DNA from 3 places in the Pseudomonas sp. NA-150 genome. Region 1 is predicted to be linked to each of the others. Evidence: riboswitches for the same ligand, from Rfam matches in the RefSeq annotation. Region 1 holds a riboswitch; each other region holds the start of a gene.

Region 1 (7,348 bases):
CGGCCCAGATGCCAGCCTCGCAACAGCAGCAGCAAGTACAGAATGCCATTACTGCGCAGTCTGTTCGCTCTGCACAACTCGCTAATGGGACTGACTCCGTAGCGGACGAAGAACTGATCACCGAGAAAGAACTGGCCGAATTCGCCGACAGCAAGCCGTACCAGATGCCAGGCCTCGCCGACAGCATCCTCGAACGCGGCATGGCCCTGATCGGTACGCGTTACCGTGCAGGCGGCACCTCTGAAGCCGGTTTCGACTGCAGCGGTTTCATCGGTTACCTGTTCCGAGAAGAGGCGGGCATGACCTTGCCTCGCTCGACGCGCCAAATGATCAACGTAAAGGCCCCACTGGTTGCGCGTAACAACCTCAAGCCGGGTGACCTGTTGTTCTTCAGTACCAAAGGTCGCGGTCGTGTCAGCCACGCCGGTATCTACCTGGGTGATGACCAGTTCATCCACTCCAGCAGTACTCGTAGCGGCGGTGTGCGTATCGACAGCCTCGACGATTCGTACTGGAAAAAGACCTTTATTGAAGCCAAACGTGCATTAGCGATGGCTCCGACTACAATTCAGACCCAGCATCAGTAATTCCCGGAGCGTGTAAGCAGCCACTGGCTTATTACACGCAGCTCCGGCTCACGGCAGAGTAAGCCGCATCCAGATCAGGTTGTTGTGTTTATGTCGATGATGGTACGCGTTGGGTCAATAGGGATTTTGGCTGCACTGATCAGTGCCTGTGCCGGACATCCCCCCGCTGCTTACAAACCACCGGTTGTGCAACCGGTGGTTTACGCGCCTTCCGATGAACCTTCCTCTCCTGCTGCCGAAGACGTGCTGATCCGTGCGATTGGCCTGGTCGGCACGCCGTATCGTTGGGGCGGCAATACGCCGGACTCCGGTTTCGATTGCAGCGGGTTGATCGGCTATGTGTACCGCGGTTCTGCGGGCATCACCCTGCCGCGTTCGACTCACGAAATGATCACTATGAAGGCCCAGGACATCAGCCGTAATCAGCTGCAGTCGGGCGATTTGGTGTTCTTCGCTACAGGCGGTGGCTCAGTGGTCAGCCATGCCGGCATCTATGTCGGTGAAGGTCGTTTCGTTCACGCGCCGGCAACGGGCGGTACGGTGCGTCTCGATTACCTGGACAAACCCTATTGGCAGAAAGCCTACCTGAACGCCAAGCGGGTGATACAGCCTCAGCATTTGGCGCATAACCCGTAGCCTGCCCCGTCGGCCGGTGTAGGAGCGAACTTGTTCGCGAGGCGGCGTATCTGATACACCGCGTCAAACGGCTCGCCAACAAGTTGGCTCCTACAAATAGAGGGCCACACCGCCGAGATCAGGGTAACGAAGCAGCAGTTTGAGCCTTCACCGCCGACACCCGCCAGATCACATTTCCCACGTCATCCGCCACCAACACCCCGCCATGTTGATCGTTGACCACGCCCACCGGCCGCCCCTGGGCTTTGTCATCGGCATTCAGGAAGCCGGTCAGTAGATCAACCGGCATGCCGTTGGGTTTGCCATTGGTGAACGGGATGAAAATCACCTTATAACCACTGTGCGGATTGCGGTTCCACGAGCCGTGTTGACCGACGAACATACCTTGGCTGAAAGGTGCTGGCAGCTTGCCGTCGGCAAAGGCCAGGCCCAGCGATGCGGTGTGCGGGCCGACCGCGTAGTCCGGGGCGATGGCCTTGGCCACCATGTCCGGTCGAGCAGGTTCGACACGGGTATCGACATGTTGACCGTAGTAGCTGAACGGCCAGCCATAAAAGGCACCGTCTTTGACTGAGGTGACGTAATCCGGCACCAGGTCGCTGCCCAGTTCGTCGCGCTCGTTGACCGCGGTCCACAGCTTGCCGGTCTGCGGTTCCCAGTCCATGCCGTTGGGGTTGCGCAGGCCGGAAGCAAAAATCCGGTGCGTACCGGTCGCGGCGTCCACTTCCCAGATTGCCGCGCGGCCTTCTTCTTTATCCAGGCCGTTTTCTCCGACGTTACTGTTAGAGCCCACTGTGACGTAAAGCTTTTTGCCGTCCTTGCTGGCAATCACGTTCTTGGTCCAGTGGTGATTGATCGTACCGGCTGGCAGGTCGGTGACGATGGTCGGTGGCGCGCTGATCGAGGTTTGCCCCTCTTCGTAATGGAAGCGCAGCAATCGATCGGTGTCCGCGACGTACAGGTCATTGCCCACCAGGGTCATGCCGAACGGTGAATTAAGGTTATCGAGAAATACTGTGCGGGTTTCGGCGACACCGTCGTGGTCGAGATCGCGCAGCAGGGTGATTCGGTTGGCCGACGGTGTGTCGGCTCCGGCGCGGCTCATGACTTTCTTGGTGATCCAGCCTCGAATGCCGGGTGAATCATCGGGCTTGGGCGGCGAGTTGCTTTCTGCTACCAGTACATCGCCATTGGGCAGCACGTACAGCCAGCGTGGGTGGTCGAGGTCTTTCGCGAACGAGACGACCTGCATGCCCGGCGCTGCGAGGGGTTTGGCCTCCTTGGTCCAGCCCACGGCCGGGGCGATGTTCACGGTCGGCATCAGTGAGGTCGTGGGTGCCGGCAACATCGGGGTGGGCCCGGTGCCATCGGAGACCTGCAGGCGCGAGGTATCGGCGCAGGCCGTGATACTGGCCGTCAGCAACAGCAGGGCGGACAGCTGAGGACTGAGTCTGAACATGGTCGATCTCCATGAAAGTCGGGGAGGCGCATAAGGTAGAGGGAGCCAAAGCGTCGAGGTTCCATGCCGACAGGCCGTCAGTGTAGTTCGAGGGGATTTTTTGCTTGAGATCCCTTTGCGCGTGGCGCTTTGATTGACGCTCTACCCCCAACCCTCTACCCTTCGCGCGTGTTTCAGGTGCTCCGCGATCAATGATTGCCGGAGTGAAACAGGGAAGTCGGTGAGGACGCCTCGGGCGCTCGATTCCGACACTGCCCCCGCAACGGTAAATGAGTCGAAGCCGTGCATTGGGCCACTGCGTCTGTCATGACGTGGGAAGGCGTACGGTGGGGCAAAAAAAGCCCACTCATGAGTCCGGAGACCGGCCTGATCCATTCAACAGCACCACGGAGGGCGATGCTCTGCGCAGGGCCTTTGGCCGTGCTGGCAGTTCATGTCGTCTGCTTCCGTTTGCTATCGCGTACCCTCAAGCGGAGAGCTGAGATGACCGAAACCACTGAGCGTGACGAACGCCACCTGGCGCGCATGCTGCGCAAAAAAGCCATAATCGATGAGCGCATCGCCAGCGCACCGAATGAATGCGGCCTGTTGCTGGTGCTGACCGGCAACGGTAAAGGCAAAAGCAGCTCTGCGTTCGGCATGCTCGCCCGCGCCATGGGCCACGACATGCAGTGTGGCGTGGTGCAATTCATCAAAGGCCGCAACGCCACCGGGGAAGAGCTGTTTTTCCGCCGTTTCCCCGAGCAAGTGCGCTACCACGTGATGGGCGAAGGCTTTACCTGGGAGACTCAAGATCGCCAGCGCGATATCGCCGCCGCTGAAGCTGCCTGGGAAGTGTCCCGTGAACTGCTGCGCGACCCGAGTATTGGCCTGGTGGTACTGGATGAGCTGAACATTGCTCTCAAGCACGGCTATCTCGACCTCGACCGAGTGCTCAGTGATCTGCAAGCGCGGCCGCCGATGCAGCACGTGCTGGTCACCGGTCGTGGCGCCAAGCAAGAATTGATCGACCTGGCCGATACCGTGTCCGAGATCGCCGTGGTTAAGCATGCCTTCCAGGCCGGCATCCGCGCGCAGAAAGGCATCGAGCTATGAGTATCTGTTCATGAGAGCAGCGCGTCACTGCCCGGCGGTCTTGATCGCCGCGCCGGCTTCTGGCCAGGGCAAAACTACCGTCACCGCCGCACTGGCCCGCCTGCACCGCAACCAAGGGCGCAAGGTGCGGGTGTTCAAGTGCGGTCCGGACTTCCTCGACCCGATGATCCTCGAACGTGCCAGCGGCGCACCGGTATATCAGCTGGATTTGTGGATGGTCGGTGCTGAAGAAAGTCGTCGCCTGTTGTGGGAAGCGGCGGGTGAAGCCGACTTGATCCTGATCGAAGGCGTGATGGGCCTGTTCGACGGCACGCCGTCCAGCGCCGATCTGGCGCGGCATTTCGGCGTACCGGTGCTGGGCGTGATCGACGGCACCGCCATGGCCCAAACCTTTGGCGCGTTGGCGCTGGGGCTGGCGCGCTATCAACCGGACTTGCCGTTTGCCGGGGTGTTGGCCAATCGGGTAGGTACCGTGCGCCACGCGCAATTGCTCGAAGGCAGTTTGACCGAGGGCTTGCGCTGGTACGGCGCCTTGTCACGGGAAACCGGGATCGAATTGCCGAGTCGGCATTTGGGCCTGGTGCAGGCCAGTGAACTGAATGACCTTGATGCGCGTCTCGATGCGGCGGCCAGCGCCTTGGCCAGCACTTGCGAAGTGGCGCTGCCGCCCGCAGTTGAGTTTTCAGCCCCCGAGGTTATCCAGGCCGAGCCATTGTTGGCCGGTGTGCGGATCGCGGTTGCCCACGACGAGGCCTTTGCGTTCATCTACGGCGCCAACCTCGACCTGCTGCGGGCCATGGGCGCCGAGCTGTTGTTCTTCTCGCCGATCCACGACAGCGAAATCCCCGACGCCGACAGTCTATATTTGCCCGGCGGCTACCCGGAATTGCACCACCTGACCCTGGGGCAAAACCAGTCGATGTTAACGGCGATTCGCGCGCATCACGCGGCACGCAAACCTTTGCTGGCTGAGTGTGGCGGCATGCTGTATTTGCTGGATGCGCTGACCGATGTCGAAGGCCAGCGGGTCGAACTGGTGGGCTTGCTCAGCGGTGAGGCGGTGATGCAGAAACGCCTGGCAGCACTGGCACTGCAAGCGGTCGAATTGCCGGAAGGTCTGTTGCGTGGCCACACGTATCATCACTCGCTGACCAGCACCGAGCTGCAGCCCATCGCCCGTGGCGTGAGCCCCAACGGTGGGCGCGGCGCCGAGGCGGTCTATCGTGACGGGCGGATGACCGCTTCTTACGTGCACTTCTATTTCCCTTCCAACCCCCAAGCGGTTGCGGCGCTTCTTAAACCATGAATGATCAGGCCTTCAGCCCCGACGAACGTGCAGCAGTCTATCGAGCGATAGCCGAGCGCCGTGACATGCGCCATTTCAGCGGCGGCGAAGTGGCGCCCGAGTTGTTGGCGCGCTTGCTCGAGGCGGCGCACCACGCCCCCAGCGTCGGATTGATGCAACCGTGGCGCTTCATCCGTATCAGCGACCGGGCGTTGCGTGGACAGATTCAGGCGCAGGTCGAGCAAGAGCGGATTCGTACCGCCGAGGCGTTGGGCGAGCGCTCCGACGACTTCATGAAACTCAAGGTCGAAGGTATCAACGATTGCGCGGAAGTGTTGGTCGCGGCACTGATGGATGATCGCGAACGGCATATCTTTGGCCGCCGCACCTTGCCGGAAATGGACATGGCGTCGTTGTCCTGCGCCATCCAGAACTTGTGGCTGGCGGCGCGCGCGGAAGGGCTGGGCATGGGTTGGGTGTCGTTGTTCGAACCCCAGGCGCTGGCTGAACTGCTGAACATGCCGGCCGGGGCCAAGCCGCTGGCGATTTTGTGTCTGGGACCGGTCGCGGAATTCTACCCGGCGCCGATGCTGGTGCTGGAAGGCTGGGCGCAGGAGCGGCCGTTGAGTGACATGCTGTATGAGAATCAATGGGGAGTGAGTCGATGAGCGTGGCGTTACTGAGCGTCGCCGGGGTTGCGCTGGATGCGCTGCTCGGCGAGCCGAAACGGGCGCACCCGCTGGTGGCGTTCGGACGCTTCGCCAACCGCCTTGAGCAGCGTTTCAACAGTGCCGGGCGTGGCTGGCGCAGCCATGGCGTCACCGCCTGGTTCATCGCGGTGATTCCGTTGACCCTGCTGGCAACGGCCTTGAGCTGGCTGCCGTATATCGATTGGCTGGTGGATGTGTTGGCGCTGTATTGCGCGTTGGGCCTGCGCAGTCTGGGTGAGCACGTCGAACCGGTGGCGCAGGCGTTGCGCGGCGATGATCTGGACGAGGCGCGGCGGCGGGTCGGTTATCTGGTCAGTCGGCAGACCGCTGAACTAGACGCCACCGAAGTAGCCCGCGCGGCCACTGAGTCGGTGCTGGAAAACGGCAGCGATGCGGTGTTTGCCGCGCTGTTCTGGTTTGCCGTCGCCGGCACGCCCGGCGTGGTGTTGTACCGTTTAAGTAATACCCTCGATGCGATGTGGGGCTACCGCAACGAACGTTTCGAACGCTTCGGCTGGGCGGCGGCAAAGATCGACGACGTCTTGAATTACATTCCCGCACGGCTGGTAGCATTGACCTACGCCTTGCTGGGAAAAACCCGTCTGGCCTTGCGCTGCTGGCGAACCCAGGCGCCGAAATGGGACAGTCCCAATGCGGGGCCGGTGATGGCGGCGGGTGCGGGTGCGCTGGGCGTGGAGCTGGGCGGCGCGGCGATTTATCATGGTGAGTTGCACCAGCGTGCGCAACTCGGTGAAGGTGTTCCCGCTGATGCCGGATCGATTGATCGCGGCTGGCAATTGGTCCAACGTGGGGTCTGGTTATGGTTACTGATCTTGTGCGTGGGGGCTGAATTTTATGCTTGAGCATGGCGGTCGCCTGCGGCTCGCAGCGTTGCAGTACGGCATCGAGGAAGGTGATTGGCTGGACCTGTCCACCGGCATCGCGCCGTGGCCATGGCCGATTCCGGAGATTCCGCTGCGGGCCTGGGCTCGCCTGCCGGAAAACGATGACGGCCTCGAATTGGCGGCCCGTGCTTATTACGGTGCCTCGCAGGTGTTGCCGGTGCCAGGCTCGCAAGCGGCGATTCAAGCCTTGCCGCGCTTGCGTCGCGCGGGCAAGGTCGGCGTGGTTTCGCCATGTTATGCCGAGCATGCCGCCGCCTGGCGCAGCAACGGCTTTCTGGTGCGTGAAGTGCTGGAGCACGAAGTCGATTTCTTCCTCGACAGCCTTGATGTGCTGGTGGTGGTCAATCCGAATAACCCGACCGGCGTGAATATTCCTGCGGAGCGCCTGTTGGGATGGCACGCACGTCTGGCCCAGCGCGGTGGCTGGCTGGTGGTCGACGAAGCGTTCATGGACAACACGCCCGAGCTGAGTCTCAGTGCCGAAACCTGGCGTGTCGGGCTGATTGTCTTGCGTTCGTTCGGCAAGTTCTTTGGCCTGGCCGGCGTTCGCCTGGGCTTTGTGCTTGCCGAGCCGAGGCTGCTGAAACTGCTGGAGCGGCATATCGGTCCGTGGGCGGTCAGTGGGCCCACCCGGATTCTCGGGCAGGTCTGCCTCAGCGATCTGGAAGGGC
Region 2 (7,348 bases), 640 kb from region 1:
CTGCGCAGCCGATCGCGAGCAAGCTGGCTCCTACAGGGACCGCGTTTGCTGCGCGACAGCGCGGCGTCTGGACGACGGGGGATCTCCTACAGACCAAACACTTGATGAACCCGTTATTGCTTCGGCATCGGCACCGGCGTCAACACCGGCTGGCCCGCGAAATATGCCAACAGATTATCCGCAACCCGTTGCACGGTATCCCGCGACGCTTCCGGGGACAGGCCGGCGACATGCGGTGAAAGCACCACATTGCTCAGGCTCTTCAGCGAATCAGGCACATTCGGCTCGTCATCGAACACGTCCAACGCTGCGCCAGCGATACGCTGGTGTTGCAGCGCATCCACCAGATCATCCGTTGAAATCACACTGGCGCGGGCGATATTGACAATAAAACCGTCCGGCCCCAATGCCTCAAGCGCCGCTTTGTCGATCAAATGACGCGTGCCCGCACCACCCGGTGTGGCCACAATGAGGAAGTCCGACGCGGCAGCCAACTCGGTCGGCGTGGCACAGTAGCTGTAGGACAGATCGCTGCGAGGCTGACGATTGTGGTAGCTCACCGTCATATCAAACCCGGCTGCGCGCTTGGCAATCGCGATCCCCACTGCGCCCATGCCGAGTATCCCCAGACGCTTGCCAGCCAGCGAAGGCCGCGTGACCTTGCGCCACTCGCCACGCCGCACCGACGCATCGGCTTGGGGAATGTCGCGCACCATCGCCAGCAACAGCGACATCGCATGGTCCGCCACCGACGGCGCATTGACCCCGGCGCCATTGGTCACCACGATCCCGCGCGCCTGAGCAGCCGCGAGGTCGACATGCTCGTACCCGGCACCGATCACGCAAATGATTTCCAGATGCGGCAACGCGGCGATTTCCTCGGCATAAAAACCCAACGGCCCACGGGTCAATACGGCATTGATCTGCTCGCCATACGTCGCCACGGCCTTGGCCCGATCAGCCGGGTTTTGCGCGAGGATCAGCTTGAACCCGCTGTGTTCGAGAATCGGCAGGTACTCGTTGACGGCTTCTACCAGTACCAGAACGGTTGTTGTCATGCGTCGCTCCCATCGAGATCAGAAATCAATGGGGCGGACTATGCCGCATAACGACCGGAGCGGTCAGCTAGCGGATAGTAAAAGACCCGCACGAGGCGGGTCTTTTACTCGAACTTACACTTCGATCAAGACTGCAAACGGGAACGCCCGGCAAGGTTAACCGGCTGCAACTTGCGCTCGGCCACCCAGCCAAAGGCCAGGCCCACGGTGGTCCACAGTACGACCTGAATCCCCAGCGAGGCCACGCGGAACTTCCACAGCAGCACGGCGGAGAAGGTTTCCGGCACTTCGTTGATGGTCGGGAACAGCGAACCGGCGACGGATACGATCACCAGGTACAACAGCACCGCTAGCAGCGCGCCGCTCCAGAGGCCGCGGCGGGCGATCAGTTTGCGCGCGGCGTTGATCGCAATCACCATCGCCGACACCGACACCAGCAGCATCAGGAAGAACAGTTTGGTGCGCAGGCCGATGGTATCCGGATCACCCACCGACGGCGGATTGGCCGGGTATTTGAGGCCTGGGACCAGAATCACCGCGACGAAGGCGGCCAGCGCCAACAGTGCGGCAAGCCCACGCGGACCGACCGAGCCAACGCGACCCAGTGCATAGCTGAACACCAGCGCGAAGATCCCGCCCAGCGAAACGCTGTACACCAGAATCCCGGTCAACAAGCCAACGGTGCTCTGCACGTCGCGGCTCACCAACTCTTCTTCGTGGTCATGCCCGCCTGCATCGCCATGGGCTTCAGCGTGCATCGCCGACATCTGCTCTTCGAACGCGATGGCGCGGTCGATCTGTGGTTCACCAAATAGGGATGCAAAGCAAAACGCGAGGATACCGGCGAGCAAGCCCACCAGCATTCCCCGGACAAGTAGATGCCCAGTCATGTCATGTTCCTTGAGGATGAATCAGTGGCAAGGGAAGCCAAGCAAGTGGCGACCGTCATGCACGAACTCATGCACATACATACCGGAAAACAGTGACGTGGCGCCTTGTTCGGCACCCACGAAATACAGGGCTAGCATCAGCAGCAAGCCAACGAAGATTGCCCAGGGCAGGATTTCGCCAACGGGAATGACCGGCAAGGAAATATCAGTTTGGCGTGTGGCGCTATAAGACATGAATAGCCTCCAGGGAATACGCGTCCCAGTACGGATTACGGAATGGACGAAGCAAGGTCTGGCTCACGGCAAGAGTGCCGAATACAGTGGCGCGACCGCGCCGGAATTGAACCGGCTTCCTGCTTCGCAACGAAATGAAACAACAGCCCCGGCAGTGTACGCTACTCCACTTGTAAAACCAGATGGTTCTCAGTCATGGCTACGCGTTTGACCCTGATTTGCCACGCCCGAACCCAGGCGCAAAAGCTCGCGCGCTTCCCGCTGGACGAACCCATCGACATGGACTGGCAGGCCGCCGGACAGTCATTGGCCGCTTCGTTCAAGTCCTCGGTACAGCTGCTCAGCGCCCCGGAAACCCGAGCCCAACAAACTGCACAGCTGTTCGGCAGCCAGAGCGAAGTCATTCCAGCATTGCGCGATTGCGCCTTCGGCCGCTGGGCAGGACAACGCATCAACGACCTGCAAACACAGGAGCCCGACGCACTGTTCGCCTGGCTGGCCGACAGCGACGCCGCGCCTCACGGTGGCGAGTCAGTGACGCAACTGTGCACACGGGTCGGCGCCTGGCTCGACAGCCTGCGCGACCCCGGACATTTCGTCGCCATCACTCACCCGTTCGTGATTCGCGCCGCCCTGCTCCACGCCCTGCAATGCCCGCCTTCCGCCTTCAACAGCATCGACATCGAGCCGCTGTCGATGACCGACTTGAGGTTTAACGGCCGTTGGCGCCTGCGCATGGAGCAACACTTTCTGTGACTACCATAGACGCCACCAGGGGTTTTTCTCGGCCGTCAGTCTGAAGAAATGAGAAACCGGGTCAATATCCTCGTCCCACGGGCAAATGCCAAAATTCATACGCAACGCTTCTTCCAGCAAACGCCGGGTGATCTCAGCCTCCGGCACCTCGACCTCACGCTCGCCCTGGAAGTAAATCTTGCGCCGCTGGTCAATCGGGCAATCATCGTCCTCCAGGTAAAACGGCGCCGACAACCAACGCGATTCGAAGTCTTTTGGCGTGCCAAATTCGACCACCGCGGGCACGCCCGTTTGCAACCGCGACCGCGTACGCTCACCGCGTTCGATAAACGCATAGCCGTAACTGTCGCCGGAATCGTAATGACAAAACGCGAGGAGCATTTCCGGCGCACCGAGGACCCGGTGACGCTGGGTCACGTCACTCGCAGGGTCCTCCAGCATGTCCCAGGCAATCTGGTTGTTGTTGATGACTATCACGTTCCCAAACACCTGAACCAGGACGTCCGAGTGATTGCGAATGTCGAAGGAACTGCGCAGTGACGGCTCAATCTTCACCGCCTGTCCCCCGCACAACTTTGAAACCAGCGCACCCGCATCCCGCAGCGGCACCTTGGTCTTGAACACTAATCCAGCCTGAGCAACGCCCATACCGCTCCCTTTTATAACGATTCAATTGATGCTCAGAGGTTGGCGTTCGTCAGTCGGGTTCTACCAACAGGTGGTTTTTCCGGTTTGACGTCTGAAGCATCCGCCTTCGATAGGTACCTAACGGTTCGGCAGATAGAGGTACTTCTTGAGGGAGGTTCTGCTGAATGGTCAAAACGATGCGGCACTTGGCCGTTATATTGAAAACCGGGACAGGCTTGAAATGCGCTCTATGTAGGAGCTGCCGAAGGCTGCGATAAGGTCGGAACGACCTTCGCGATGGCTCTATCGCAGCCTTCGGCAGCTCCTACAGGGATCTGTGGCACGCAACGAAACCTGTGGGCGTCAGGCTTGTCGGATCGCCGCACCGCTACGAAGACTGACCTCGCAGACGCTGAAATCTGACAGGCAACTCGCCCCCATCAAACCTGAGCCCAACGCGCCCAAGTGATAGGCTGCGCAAGCTCGCGTCAGAAGTGGCACCAGACGTTCCGAACAATCGGCATTTAACCAAGGCAACCCCATGATCAAATGGCTGGCAGTACTGTTTCTCTTCGCCGCAACCGCAGCCCACGCACAAACTCCGCTGCAAACCGACCTGCCGCTGCCCTACCTTGAACAGACCAGCGCCGATTCAAGAAATCAACCGCTGGTGATTTTCCTCCACGGTTCGGGCAGCAACGAAGAGGACCTGTTCGACATCAAGGATCAACTTCCCGCCGACTACACCTTTCTCTCTGCCCGCGCGCCGCAGGAAGTCGGCTCCGACAGTTATCAGTGGTTCAGCAAGAAGCCCGGTGATGGCGATTACGACGGGGTGACCGAGGACCTGAAAAGCAGTGAAGGGTTGATCTCGGAGTTCGTGGTCAAGGCCACCGAGAAGTACCACACGCAGCCGGACAAAGTGTTTCTGATCGGCTTCAGTCAGGGCGCGATCATGTCCTATGAGGTGGCGCTGCGGCATCCCGAGATCCTCCGCGGGATCGCGGCGTTGAGTGGCAAAGTCCTGCCCGTGTTGCGCGCCGAGCTGAAACCCGACCCGCGCCTGAAAGCGCTGAACGTGTTCATCGGCCACGGCACCGCCGACCAGAAGGTCCCCTACCCAGGCGGCGCCGATGCCAACAGCTACCTGCAAAGCCTCTCGCTGCACCCCGAATTTCACGCCTATCCAGGTATTGGGCACACCATCAGCGACACTGAAATCGTTGATCTGAATCGCTGGTTGATGAAGTTCAGCGCCTAAGGATGAGTCGCCACCCGCCGTACCGGTTCCGGTTCGGCGACTTCTGGATGAGGTTCTTCGTCCAGCTTGATAAACATCGCCAGAATCGGCCCCAACAGCACCACGATAATCGACGCCGAGAACGCCGCCGCCCAGTTGTTACCGGTGATGTCCAGCAACCAGCCGATGACCACCGGCGACACCGCGCCCGCCACTGCCATGCCGAAGAAGGTGCAGGCGCTAGAGGTCGCGGAATGTTCGTAGGAAATTTCCGTACCGATCACCCACAGCGGTGAGTCAGCCAGTTCCGAGCAGAAGAACGAGAAGCTCAGACTGGCGGCGCAGATCATGATGTCCTGGGTGAACATCAGCGGGATCAAGCCGATGATCGAGGACAGAAAGCCAAAGATGATCAAGTCCCGCCGCGAGCGCAGACGGTTGCCGGTGACCTTGAAGCGCCAGTCCGAGAGCATCCCGCCCACTGCCGTACCGACGGTCCCGCCGAGCAACACCACGGTGGAGAAAATCGCGGTTTTGGTCAGGTCCATGCCGTAGCGTTGGGTAAAAAACGACGGGATCCAGTTGAGGAAAAACCACAACACCCAGCCGTGGCAAAAGCAGGTGGCCGCCGCCGGCCACACCCGACGCAACATCGTGGGCCAATGCACCGGTTTGCCGACGAACACCGGCACCGGGTCCGCCACCACGGCATCCACCTCTTTCTTGGTCTCGCTCAGCATGAAGTACATGACGAACATGAACGCCAGGGTCGCCAGGCCGAGAATCAAAAAGGACAAACGCCAGGAAAATTGCAGGATCAAAAAGGTCACGATCAGCGGCGCCAGGGCATTGGCCATGCGACCCGAGGCGTGCATCACGCCCTGAGCGGTGCCGCGCTGGGTGATGGGAATCACGCGGGCGATCATCCGCGCCGCCGTCGGGTAGATCGGCGCTTCACCCACCCCCACCACGAAGCGCGCGACCACCAGCGCAACCAGGCCACTGACCAAACCGGTGGCGATGGTCGCGACCGACCAGATCACCCCATACACCAGCATTGCCTTGCGCGAACCGATACGGTCGCTGAGCCAGCCGCCGGGCACCATGAAGCAGCTGTACGCGAGGGCAAAGGCGGAAAACATCAGGCCCAGGTGAGTATTGCTGAAACCCAGTTCCTTACTGATGGTCGGCGCCGCGACTGCCAGGTTGCTGCGGTCGATGTACATGATAAAAGCCATGATGCACAGCAATACGAACGTCAACGTCGCCCTGCGTTTTTGCGCCAGAGTCGGTAACATTTTTTCCACCATTATTATCGTTGTAGTGGGCAAGCGGCCGCGCAGACCGCTTGTATCAACTGCTTGGTTGATGCGTGTTACTTAGGTGAAGCGTCCTATTTGAAGAACCCGCGCAATACCTCGTAGGTTTCGTCCGGGCATTCTTCCTGCAAGTAATGCCCCGACGGCACCGTTGCGGTCTGCTGGATGTTGCTGGCGTAGCGACTCCAGACCTCAGCGGCGTTGTGGTTGCGCCCTACACCGCCCTTTTCGCCCCACAGAATCAACGCCGGGTTATCGATACGGCGGCCGGCGTCGAAGTCGGCGGTGTCCATGTCCAGGTCGATGCCGAACGTGGCGCGATAGTCCTCGCACATGGCATGGGTGGTGGCCGGATTCTTGATGCAGCGGATGTAGTCGGCCAGTGCTTCAGGCCCGAAGAATTTGGTGCCCTGATCGGTCTTCGACAGTTTGCGCAGGATGAAGAACTCGGGATCGGCGTCCATCATCCGTTCAGGGGTCGGCGCGTCCTGGGTCATAAAGAACCAGTGCCAGGAAAACTTGGCCCACTGCCGGGTCACGTTATTCAGCAAGTGATGCTGCGGCAGCATGTCGACGAAACCGGCCTTGAGCACCGTGTCGCCATGGTCCAGGCACATGCGGTGCAACACCCGAGCACCACGATCATGGCCGGCGGCGTTGAAGCGCTCGAAGCCGAGGGACTGCATGACCTCGACCTGATCCTGCGCCATCGACCGGAAGGAGTAGTCCGAGTGATCACCACCACCGGCTGGTTTCGAGCTGTCGCCATAGCCGCGCAAATCGGTGCAGACCACGGTAAATTCTTGCGCCAGACGCGGTGCAATCTTGTGCCACGACAGGTGATTAAAGGGGTTGCCGTGCATCAGCAGTAACGGCGGCCCCTCACCGCCGACCACTGTAACGATCTCGGCATCGCTGGTTTTAACGACGGATTTCTTGAAATTCTCGAACATATCACTCGCCTCGTTTTTTATTCTTGAGCTGGGCCGTTCTAACGTTGAGATCTGCAGCGAAAAACGGAATCAGCTGGCCACCGCCTGGCGTTTGGGCTTGCGCGCGGCGGCGTTGTCGGTGGCGACGCGGAAGGCCGCAGCCATGGCGCCGACATCCGCGATGCCTTTGCCGACGATGTCGTAGGCCACACCGTGGGCCGGGGTCGCGTACACGGTTTTGAGGCCACCGGTCAGGGTCACGCCGGAGGAGAAGCCCAGCAGCTTGGTCGCG
Region 3 (7,348 bases), 1.9 Mb from region 1:
TTCAGTACCGATCAGCACTTGCTCAATCAACCACGCAGCGTATAGCTCCAGCCGTTCCCGCGTATCGCCGGCCGTGCGCCAGGGCTCCGCGCTAAACTCCAGCAATCCGCCAGGCCTGGGCCCGCTCCACGGCGCGGACAATTCGCAGTCCAGTGGATCGAAATCCAGTTCGAAGGCTTTGCTCAACGCGCGCAATACACTGGAGTGCGCACCCCGGCCATCACCACGGGGAATGCGCAGCAAGGCCAACAGGGTGTCGATGCGCAACCGGCCACTGGGTGACTCACCGAAAATGTGCAAGCCGTCGCGGATCTGTGATTCCTTCAGGTCACACAGGTAGGTGTCCAGACGTGGCAGCCAAACCGCTGCGTCGGCCTGCTTATCGAGCGACTCGTCAAGTTGCAGCTCACGGTCGATATGGGTCTCGCGCACCAGCTTGAGAATGTCGCGCTGCAGCTCGTTGGCGCGGCGTGGATCAAGCAGTTGCGCCTCGTAGAACTCGTCGGCCAGCACTTCCAGATCGCGCAGCGGGCCGTAGGTTTCGGCGCGGGTCAGGGGCGGCATCAAGTGGTCGATGATCACCGCTTGAGTGCGACGTTTGGCCTGGGCACCCTCACCCGGATCATTGACGATGAACGGATAAATGTTCGGCATCGCACCGAGCACGGCGTCTGGCCAGCAGCTGTCGGACAGCCCGACGCCCTTGCCTGGCAGCCATTCAAGGTTGCCATGCTTGCCGACGTGGATCACGGCATGCGCGCCATAGGCCTTGCGCAACCAGAAATAAAACGCCAGATAACCGTGGGGCGGCACCAGGTCCGGGTCGTGATAGACCGCGCTGGCGTCTACTTGATAACCCCGCGCCGGCTGAATGCCGACGAAGGTCAGGCCAAACCGCAGCCCGGCCACCATCATCCGCCCGCCACGGAACATAGGGTCGGTGTGTGGTTCGCCCCAGCGCGCGGTGACGGCTGCGCGATTGGCTGGCGGCAATTGATTGAACGCCGCCAGATACTCGTCCAGCGCCAGACTTTGCCGGGCCGGGCGCAGATCGATGCTGTCCAGATCGTTGCTGACGCCGCCGAGCAATGCCTGGATCAACGCAGTCCCACTCGCGGGCAACAGCGCCAACGGATAACCCTCGACCTGCATCGCCCGCAGGATGTTCAGCGCCGCCGCCGGTGTGTCCAGGCCCACGCCGTTACCGATCCGGCCATCGCGGGTCGGGTAATTGGCGAGGATCAACGCCACGCGTTTTTCACCATTGGGCAGCCGCGCCAATTCGATCCAGCGCCGCGCCAGTTCGGCCACAAAATCCATGCGTTCGGGTTGTGCGCGATAGCACACCACATCCGATTGACTGCGTTCACTGCGCCACGCCAGATCCTTGAAGCTGATCGGCCGGCTGATAATCCGCCCATCCAGCTCCGGCAAGGCGATATGCATTGCCAGGTCCCGCGAACCAAGGCCTTGCTCGCTGTCACGCCAGGCCGTTTCGTTGTCCTGAGCACAAATGGCTTGAATCACCGGAATATTGCGGCGAAACGGACGCAAATGTGGCGCTTCCGGGCTCGACTGGGCAAAGCCGGTGGTATTCAGGATCACTTCGGCACCGGTTAGATCCAGCAAGTCCTCCACCACCGTCAGGCAACCGGGTTCTTTCAGGCTGGCAACGGCGATGGGTAAAGGATTGAGACCCTGGGCCTGCAAACGTGCGCAAAACACGTCGATAAAACCGGTGTTGGCCGCTTGCAGGTGGGAGCGGTAAAACAGTACCGCGACCACTGGCCACTCAGCGCGCCAGTCGGCTTGCCAGTGGCCCAATTGAGCATTGGCAATGTGTGGATGGTAAATCGCGGTGCGCGGCAAGGTCTGCGGTTCGGCCCACGGGTAATCCCGCTCCAGCCAGCAACTGGCCAGACAGCGATACAGCTCCAGCGCATTGTGCAGGCCGCCCTGGCGCAAAAAATGCCAAAGCCGCTCGCCCTCTGCCGCTGATACCGTGCTTAAACCGCTGAGTTCCGGGTCTGGGCGATCATCACCCGGCACCAGAATCAACTGCACGCCCTGCTCCGCCAGCTCCACCAGCCGCTCGACGCCGTAACGCCAATAGCCAATACCGCCATGCAGCGAAATCAGAATAACTTTGGCGTGGCGCAGCACCTGGTCGACGTACAAATCCACCGAGGCGTGATTTTGCACCTGCATCGGGTTAGCCAAACGCAGGCTGGGGTAATCGTCCGGCAACTGCTGCGCCGCTTCGGCCAGCAATGCCAGGTGTGAATCGCCGCTGCAGAGAATCACCAGCTCGGCCGGGGTTTGTCCCAGGTCAGCAATGCTGTCGTCAGGGACAAATCCGCCGGGCTGGGTTCTCAGTAGGTGCATGGCTTAGCCAGCAACCGCAGCACGCAGTTGCGCTTCCAGCAGTGCCGCGTCCAGCTCCTGGCCGATCAGCACCAGATGCGTCGCGCGCTCTTCATCGGCCCGCCATGCGCGGTCGAAGTGCTTGTCGAAACGCGTGCCCACGCCCTGAATCAGCAAACGCATGGGCTTGCCCGGAATCGCCGCGAAACCCTTTACCCGCAAAATGCCATGCTGCACCACCAACTGCGTCAGCGCGTCGAGCAACAGGCTCTCATCGGCTTGCGGCAGGCTGATGGAGATCGAATCAAACGCGTCGTGATCGTGGTCATCATGATCATCCCCTTCGTGGTGATCATGGTGGGTCTTGCGGCTGTCGATGTGCAGCTCGGACTCAGCACCCAGGCCCAACAGCACGCTGATCGGCAGACGACCGCTGCTGGCTTCGATGACTTTCACCGCCGGCGGCAGCTCTTCCGAGACTTCGGCACGCACGGCCGCCAGACCGGCTGCGTCCATCCTGTCGGCTTTGTTGAGGATCACCAGGTCGGCGCTGGCCAACTGGTCGGCAAACAGCTCGTGCAGTGGCGATTCGTGGTCCAGGTTCGGGTCCAGTTTGCGCTGGGCGTCGACTTGATCCGGAAACGCAGCAAAGGTGCCAGCCAGCACGGCCGGGCTGTCGACCACGGTGATTACCGCATCGACCGTGCAGGCGTTGCGGATTTCCGGCCACTGGAAGGCTTGCACCAATGGTTTTGGCAACGCCAGGCCTGAGGTTTCGATCAGGATGTGGTCCAGATCGCCACGACGGGCCACCAATTCCTGCATCACCGGGAAAAACTCTTCCTGCACGGTGCAGCACAGGCAGCCGTTGGCCAGCTCGTAGACGCGGCCGTTGGCTTCTTCTTCAGTGCAACCGATGGTGCATTGCTTGAGGATATCGCCGTCAATGCCCAGTTCGCCGAATTCATTGACGATCACCGCGATGCGACGACCTTCGGCGTTGTCCAGCATGTGGCGCAGCAGCGTGGTTTTACCCGAACCGAGGAACCCGGTGACGATAGTGACGGGAAGTTTAGCCAGTGTTTTCATCGGATGCCCTTTGGCAAAGCGGCGGGCAAAGCGGGACGAGAGCCGCACAAGAACTGCATGCGGATCAATTCGCCACCGGATCACCCCGCCCGGTTCTAGAGAAAATTCGTTGCGAGGCAGGTCTCCTGGCTCACGGTGGCCTGTCATGCGACAGGCATTCATCGCGCCTTCCCGCGGACCCGCAGTGGCAGTGCAATGAACATGACCGTTTACAGTTGCGGGGGCAGCCGCGGCTTGGACCGCGTTCCCGTCTTAGCTCCGACCGCAGCCGGAGAACCTCGAACGCACAAGGCTACGCAGTGGCTATGCAGAGGTCAATCAGAAAGCGCCTGCAGGCTTGGGCACATATTGCGGAAAAAAAACGGTGGTTTCAGAACTATCACGTCGTGAATCACGCACGCACGGCGCTCGGCGATTGACCACAGCCATTGCGACATGCTTTTCTGCGCGCCTTATATCGAGCGCACCCGAGCATGCCCAGCCCTGCTGATCCACCGTTGAAACAACCCACGCGCGTGGTCGGTATCGGCTGCCAGCGCGGTTGTTGCGTCGACGAACTACGGCAGTTGATCGAGCAAGGGCTGCACGCCCACGGCCTGCACATCGGCGCCCTCACTGCCCTGGCTTCGATCAATCAAAAAAGCACGGAACCGGGCCTGCTGGCGCTGGCCGCGCAACTGCAACTGCCGCTGGTGTTTTTCAGCGCCACTGAACTGGCGGTGTTTGAAACACGGCTCAGCCATCGCTCGGACATCGCCTTTGCCCACACCGGCTGCTACGGCGTCGCCGAAAGCACGGCGTTGGCCTTGGCACAGCAACTGTCCGGTGCAGTGGGCGATCTGCTGATCACTCGGCAAAAAAGCCGCCGCGCGACATTTGCCTTGGCCGGCGAGCCGACAAATCGTCGATAATCCGCACCTGCTTGTTTTTTACTGTCTAGATTCTGGAGTACCCATGACCGTTTTTTTCATCGGCGCAGGCCCCGGCGACCCGGAGCTGATCACGGTCAAAGGCCAGCGTTTAATCCGCAGTTGCCCGGTGATCATCTACGCCGGCTCACTGGTCCCGGCCGCCGTGCTGCAAGGCCATCAGGCCGATCAGGTAGTCAACAGCGCCGAACTGCACCTGGAACAGATCATCGCGCTGATGAAAGCCGCTCATGAGCGCGGCCAGGACGTAGCCCGCGTGCACTCCGGCGACCCGAGTCTGTATGGCGCGATTGGCGAGCAGATTCGTTACCTGCGCGAGATGCAGATCCCCTTCGAAATCATCCCCGGCGTCACCGCCACTGCCGCGTGCGCAGCGCTGCTGGGCACCGAGCTGACACTGCCGGACATTTCCCAAAGCGTGATCCTGACCCGGTACGCCGATAAAACCTCAATGCCCGAGGGCGAGGAATTGGCCAGCCTGGCGCAGCACAAGGCAACGATGGCGATTCATTTGGGGGTGAATAACCTGCATAAGATCGTCGCTGAACTGATACCGCATTACGGCCATGATTGCCCGATTGCCGTGGTGCATCGCGCCAGTTGGCCGGATCAAGACTGGGTGGTCGGCACGTTGGCGGATATCCAGATCAAAGTCGAGGCCAAGGGCTTCCGGCGCACGGCGTTGATTCTGGTGGGTCGAGTGCTGGCCAACGACCAGTTTTCCGAATCGTCCCTGTACCGTGCCGGGCATGCGCACCTGTTCCGTCCGTGAAGCCGCCTAAAAACCGTAGGAGCGGGCTTGCCCGCGATCGGCTGCGAAGCAGTCGCGAAACCGATATCCCAGGTTTTTCTGCAAAACCGTGTGCTGGTATTTTGCGACCGCTACGCGCTCGATCGCGGGCAAGCCCGCTCCTACAGGTACGGTGACAGGCAAAAAAAAGCCCCGAACCAGTCGGGGCATTTTTTGTTTGCTTGAAAGCGCCCGACTTAGTAGTAGGCGTTTTCTTTTTGCGAGTGGTCCGTCACGTCGCGGACGCCTTTGAGCTCAGGGATCCGTTCGAGCAAGGTGCGCTCGATCCCTTCCTTCAAGGTCAGGTCCGCCTGGCCGCAGCCCTGGCAACCGCCGCCGAACTGCAACACTGCGATGTTTTCGTCGTTTTCTTCGACCACATCGATCAGCGTGACCTGGCCGCCATGGCTGGCCAGACCCGGGTTGATTTCGGTTTGCAGGTAGTAGTTGATGCGCTCGTTGATCGGGCTGTCGGCATTGACCATCGGAACTTTGGCGTTTGGCGCCTTGATAGTCAGTTGGCCGCCCATGCGATCGGTGGCGTAATCGACCACGGCATCGTCCAGAAAGGCTTCGCTGAATGCATCGATCCAGGCGGTGAAGCTTTTCAGGCCAATGGCCTTGTCTTCGGATTTCTCTTCGCCCGGCTTGCAATAAGCAATGCAGGTTTCAGCATATTGGGTGCCAGGCTGGGTAATAAACACGCGGATGCCGATGCCTGGGGTGTTCTGCTTTTCAAGCAGATCGGCCAGGTAGTCGTGGGCGGCATCGGTAATAGTAATAGCGGTCATGAAAATTCCTCGCAGACGTGGCGGCAGTTTACGCCAATCATGGGCGCCACACAAAGTCCTAGTATTCTTGTCGGGAAAGAGCCTTTAGCTCGCCATCATTCCTGCGTTTGTCCAGCCAGTCTTTAAGACGAAGGTAGAGGCCCTTCTCGATCCACTGGTAACTGCACCAGCCACCCAGAGCGATCAACGGCACACACACCGCAAATACCGCGTAGGGATTAAGGCCATAGCGCGTGGCCGCCAACCAGCCACCGTAAAGCACCAGGACATGCAGCAGGTACACCGAGTATGAGCAATCGCCCAGCACTTTGAGTAAGCGATTGCCCTGGAAATACGGTTCCAGCGACACACAGGCCAGCACGATCACCGCGCTGGGCAGGCCCCAGTGCAGCAGCCGGTCAGACGGCGCCAGATGGTAAATAGTCAGCAAGCCTCCGACAATTGCCAGCAGCGGCAGCCACAAGCCATTGGCGATCCAGCCACGACGGTGGAACACACCGATGGCGATGCCCAATAGAAATTCATAAACGATGTCATTGCGATAAAAGTGGCTGATCACTCCCAAACGGGTCAGCACTTCACTGACTGCAAACAACGCGGCGGCGACGATCAGTGGGCGATGGCGCTGCTCGAACAGAAACACCAGCGAGAATAGTAGATAGAACAGCATCTCGTAATTCAGCGTCCACCCCACATTCAAGGTCGGGTACATACCATAGCCGCCGGGGTTTTCTGAAGGGATGAACAATAACGACAGGATGAAATGCGTCCAGTCGATGGCCGCGTGGGGCATCAGTGGTTGGGCGACCAAGATCAACAAACCCATCGCGGCGGTGTACAGCCAATAGGCCGGCACGATGCGGATAATCCGGTTGACCATGAAACGACCCGCTGGCATGTCTTTATTCTGGGTCGACAGGTAAATCACCAACCCGCTGATAACAAAAAAGATATCGACCCCGACCGCCCCCTTGTCAGTGAAGAACTGCCCGATCGGGCCGGTGGCATGAAAATCAAAGAAAATCTGCATGAAGTGGTGACAAACAACGACCCACGCCGCCAACGCGCGCAGGGCTTGAACCGAAATCAACATCCGCAACCCATCCTTTTTTCCAATCACAATCAGGACCCCGAAGACACAGCGGTTTCAGGATGTCTCGAGGGTTCCGACTGTGTTTTTGGGAAAAAGGTTGCGATTAATCGAGGAACGGTAGATGGCCGCGGGCCATGTCCGGCGAGGGTTGCAGCGGGCAGCACACCTACAAATTCTCATACCGATTCATGTCCAGCACCCCCGCCTCCACCGGTTCGGTCTCCTGGATATAGCGCGTCAGGTCGTGAAAATACTCCCAGAATTGCGGATGACTGCGTCGAATCCCCCAACG

Evidence for each region. A riboswitch is a leader RNA that binds a small molecule or an ion and turns the genes downstream of it on or off. The one in region 1 is predicted to bind cobalamin.
Region 2: another riboswitch for cobalamin. It lies ahead of ACF0H7_RS08970 (CbtB domain-containing protein); the one in region 1 lies ahead of cobO (cob(I)yrinic acid a,c-diamide adenosyltransferase).
Region 3: another riboswitch for cobalamin. It lies ahead of cobW (cobalamin biosynthesis protein CobW); the one in region 1 lies ahead of cobO (cob(I)yrinic acid a,c-diamide adenosyltransferase).

The regions. Positions count from the first base shown of each region.
Region 1 covers NZ_CP172305.1:1,236,211-1,243,558, forward strand. Annotated here, with positions in the region: gene ACF0H7_RS05945 (C40 family peptidase) at 1-587, shown strand, start outside; gene ACF0H7_RS05950 (C40 family peptidase) at 678-1,223, shown strand; gene ACF0H7_RS05955 (PQQ-dependent sugar dehydrogenase) at 1,342-2,682, opposite strand; cobalamin riboswitch at 2,841-3,067, shown strand; gene cobO (cob(I)yrinic acid a,c-diamide adenosyltransferase) at 3,166-3,777, shown strand; gene ACF0H7_RS05965 (cobyrinate a,c-diamide synthase) at 3,788-5,083, shown strand; gene bluB (5,6-dimethylbenzimidazole synthase) at 5,080-5,730, shown strand; gene cbiB (adenosylcobinamide-phosphate synthase CbiB) at 5,727-6,635, shown strand; gene cobD (threonine-phosphate decarboxylase CobD) at 6,628-7,348, shown strand, end outside.
Region 2 covers NZ_CP172305.1:1,875,877-1,883,224, reverse strand. Annotated here, with positions in the region: gene ACF0H7_RS08980 (2-hydroxyacid dehydrogenase) at 114-1,058, opposite strand; gene ACF0H7_RS08975 (CbtA family protein) at 1,184-1,948, opposite strand; gene ACF0H7_RS08970 (CbtB domain-containing protein) at 1,970-2,182, opposite strand; cobalamin riboswitch at 2,215-2,348, opposite strand; gene ACF0H7_RS08965 (histidine phosphatase family protein) at 2,378-2,938, shown strand; gene ACF0H7_RS08960 (hypothetical protein) at 2,939-3,586, opposite strand; gene ACF0H7_RS08955 (alpha/beta hydrolase) at 4,107-4,826, shown strand; gene ACF0H7_RS08950 (MFS transporter) at 4,823-6,103, opposite strand; gene ACF0H7_RS08945 (alpha/beta fold hydrolase) at 6,199-7,077, opposite strand; gene ACF0H7_RS08940 (PdxA family protein) at 7,147-7,348, opposite strand, start outside.
Region 3 covers NZ_CP172305.1:3,145,817-3,153,164, reverse strand. Annotated here, with positions in the region: gene cobN (cobaltochelatase subunit CobN) at 1-2,385, opposite strand, end outside; gene cobW (cobalamin biosynthesis protein CobW) at 2,389-3,453, opposite strand; cobalamin riboswitch at 3,551-3,749, opposite strand; gene ACF0H7_RS14930 (cobalamin biosynthesis protein) at 3,927-4,364, shown strand; gene cobM (precorrin-4 C(11)-methyltransferase) at 4,408-5,154, shown strand; gene nfuA (Fe-S biogenesis protein NfuA) at 5,370-5,963, opposite strand; gene ACF0H7_RS14915 (acyltransferase family protein) at 6,022-7,056, opposite strand; gene ACF0H7_RS14910 (fatty acid cis/trans isomerase) at 7,223-7,348, opposite strand, start outside.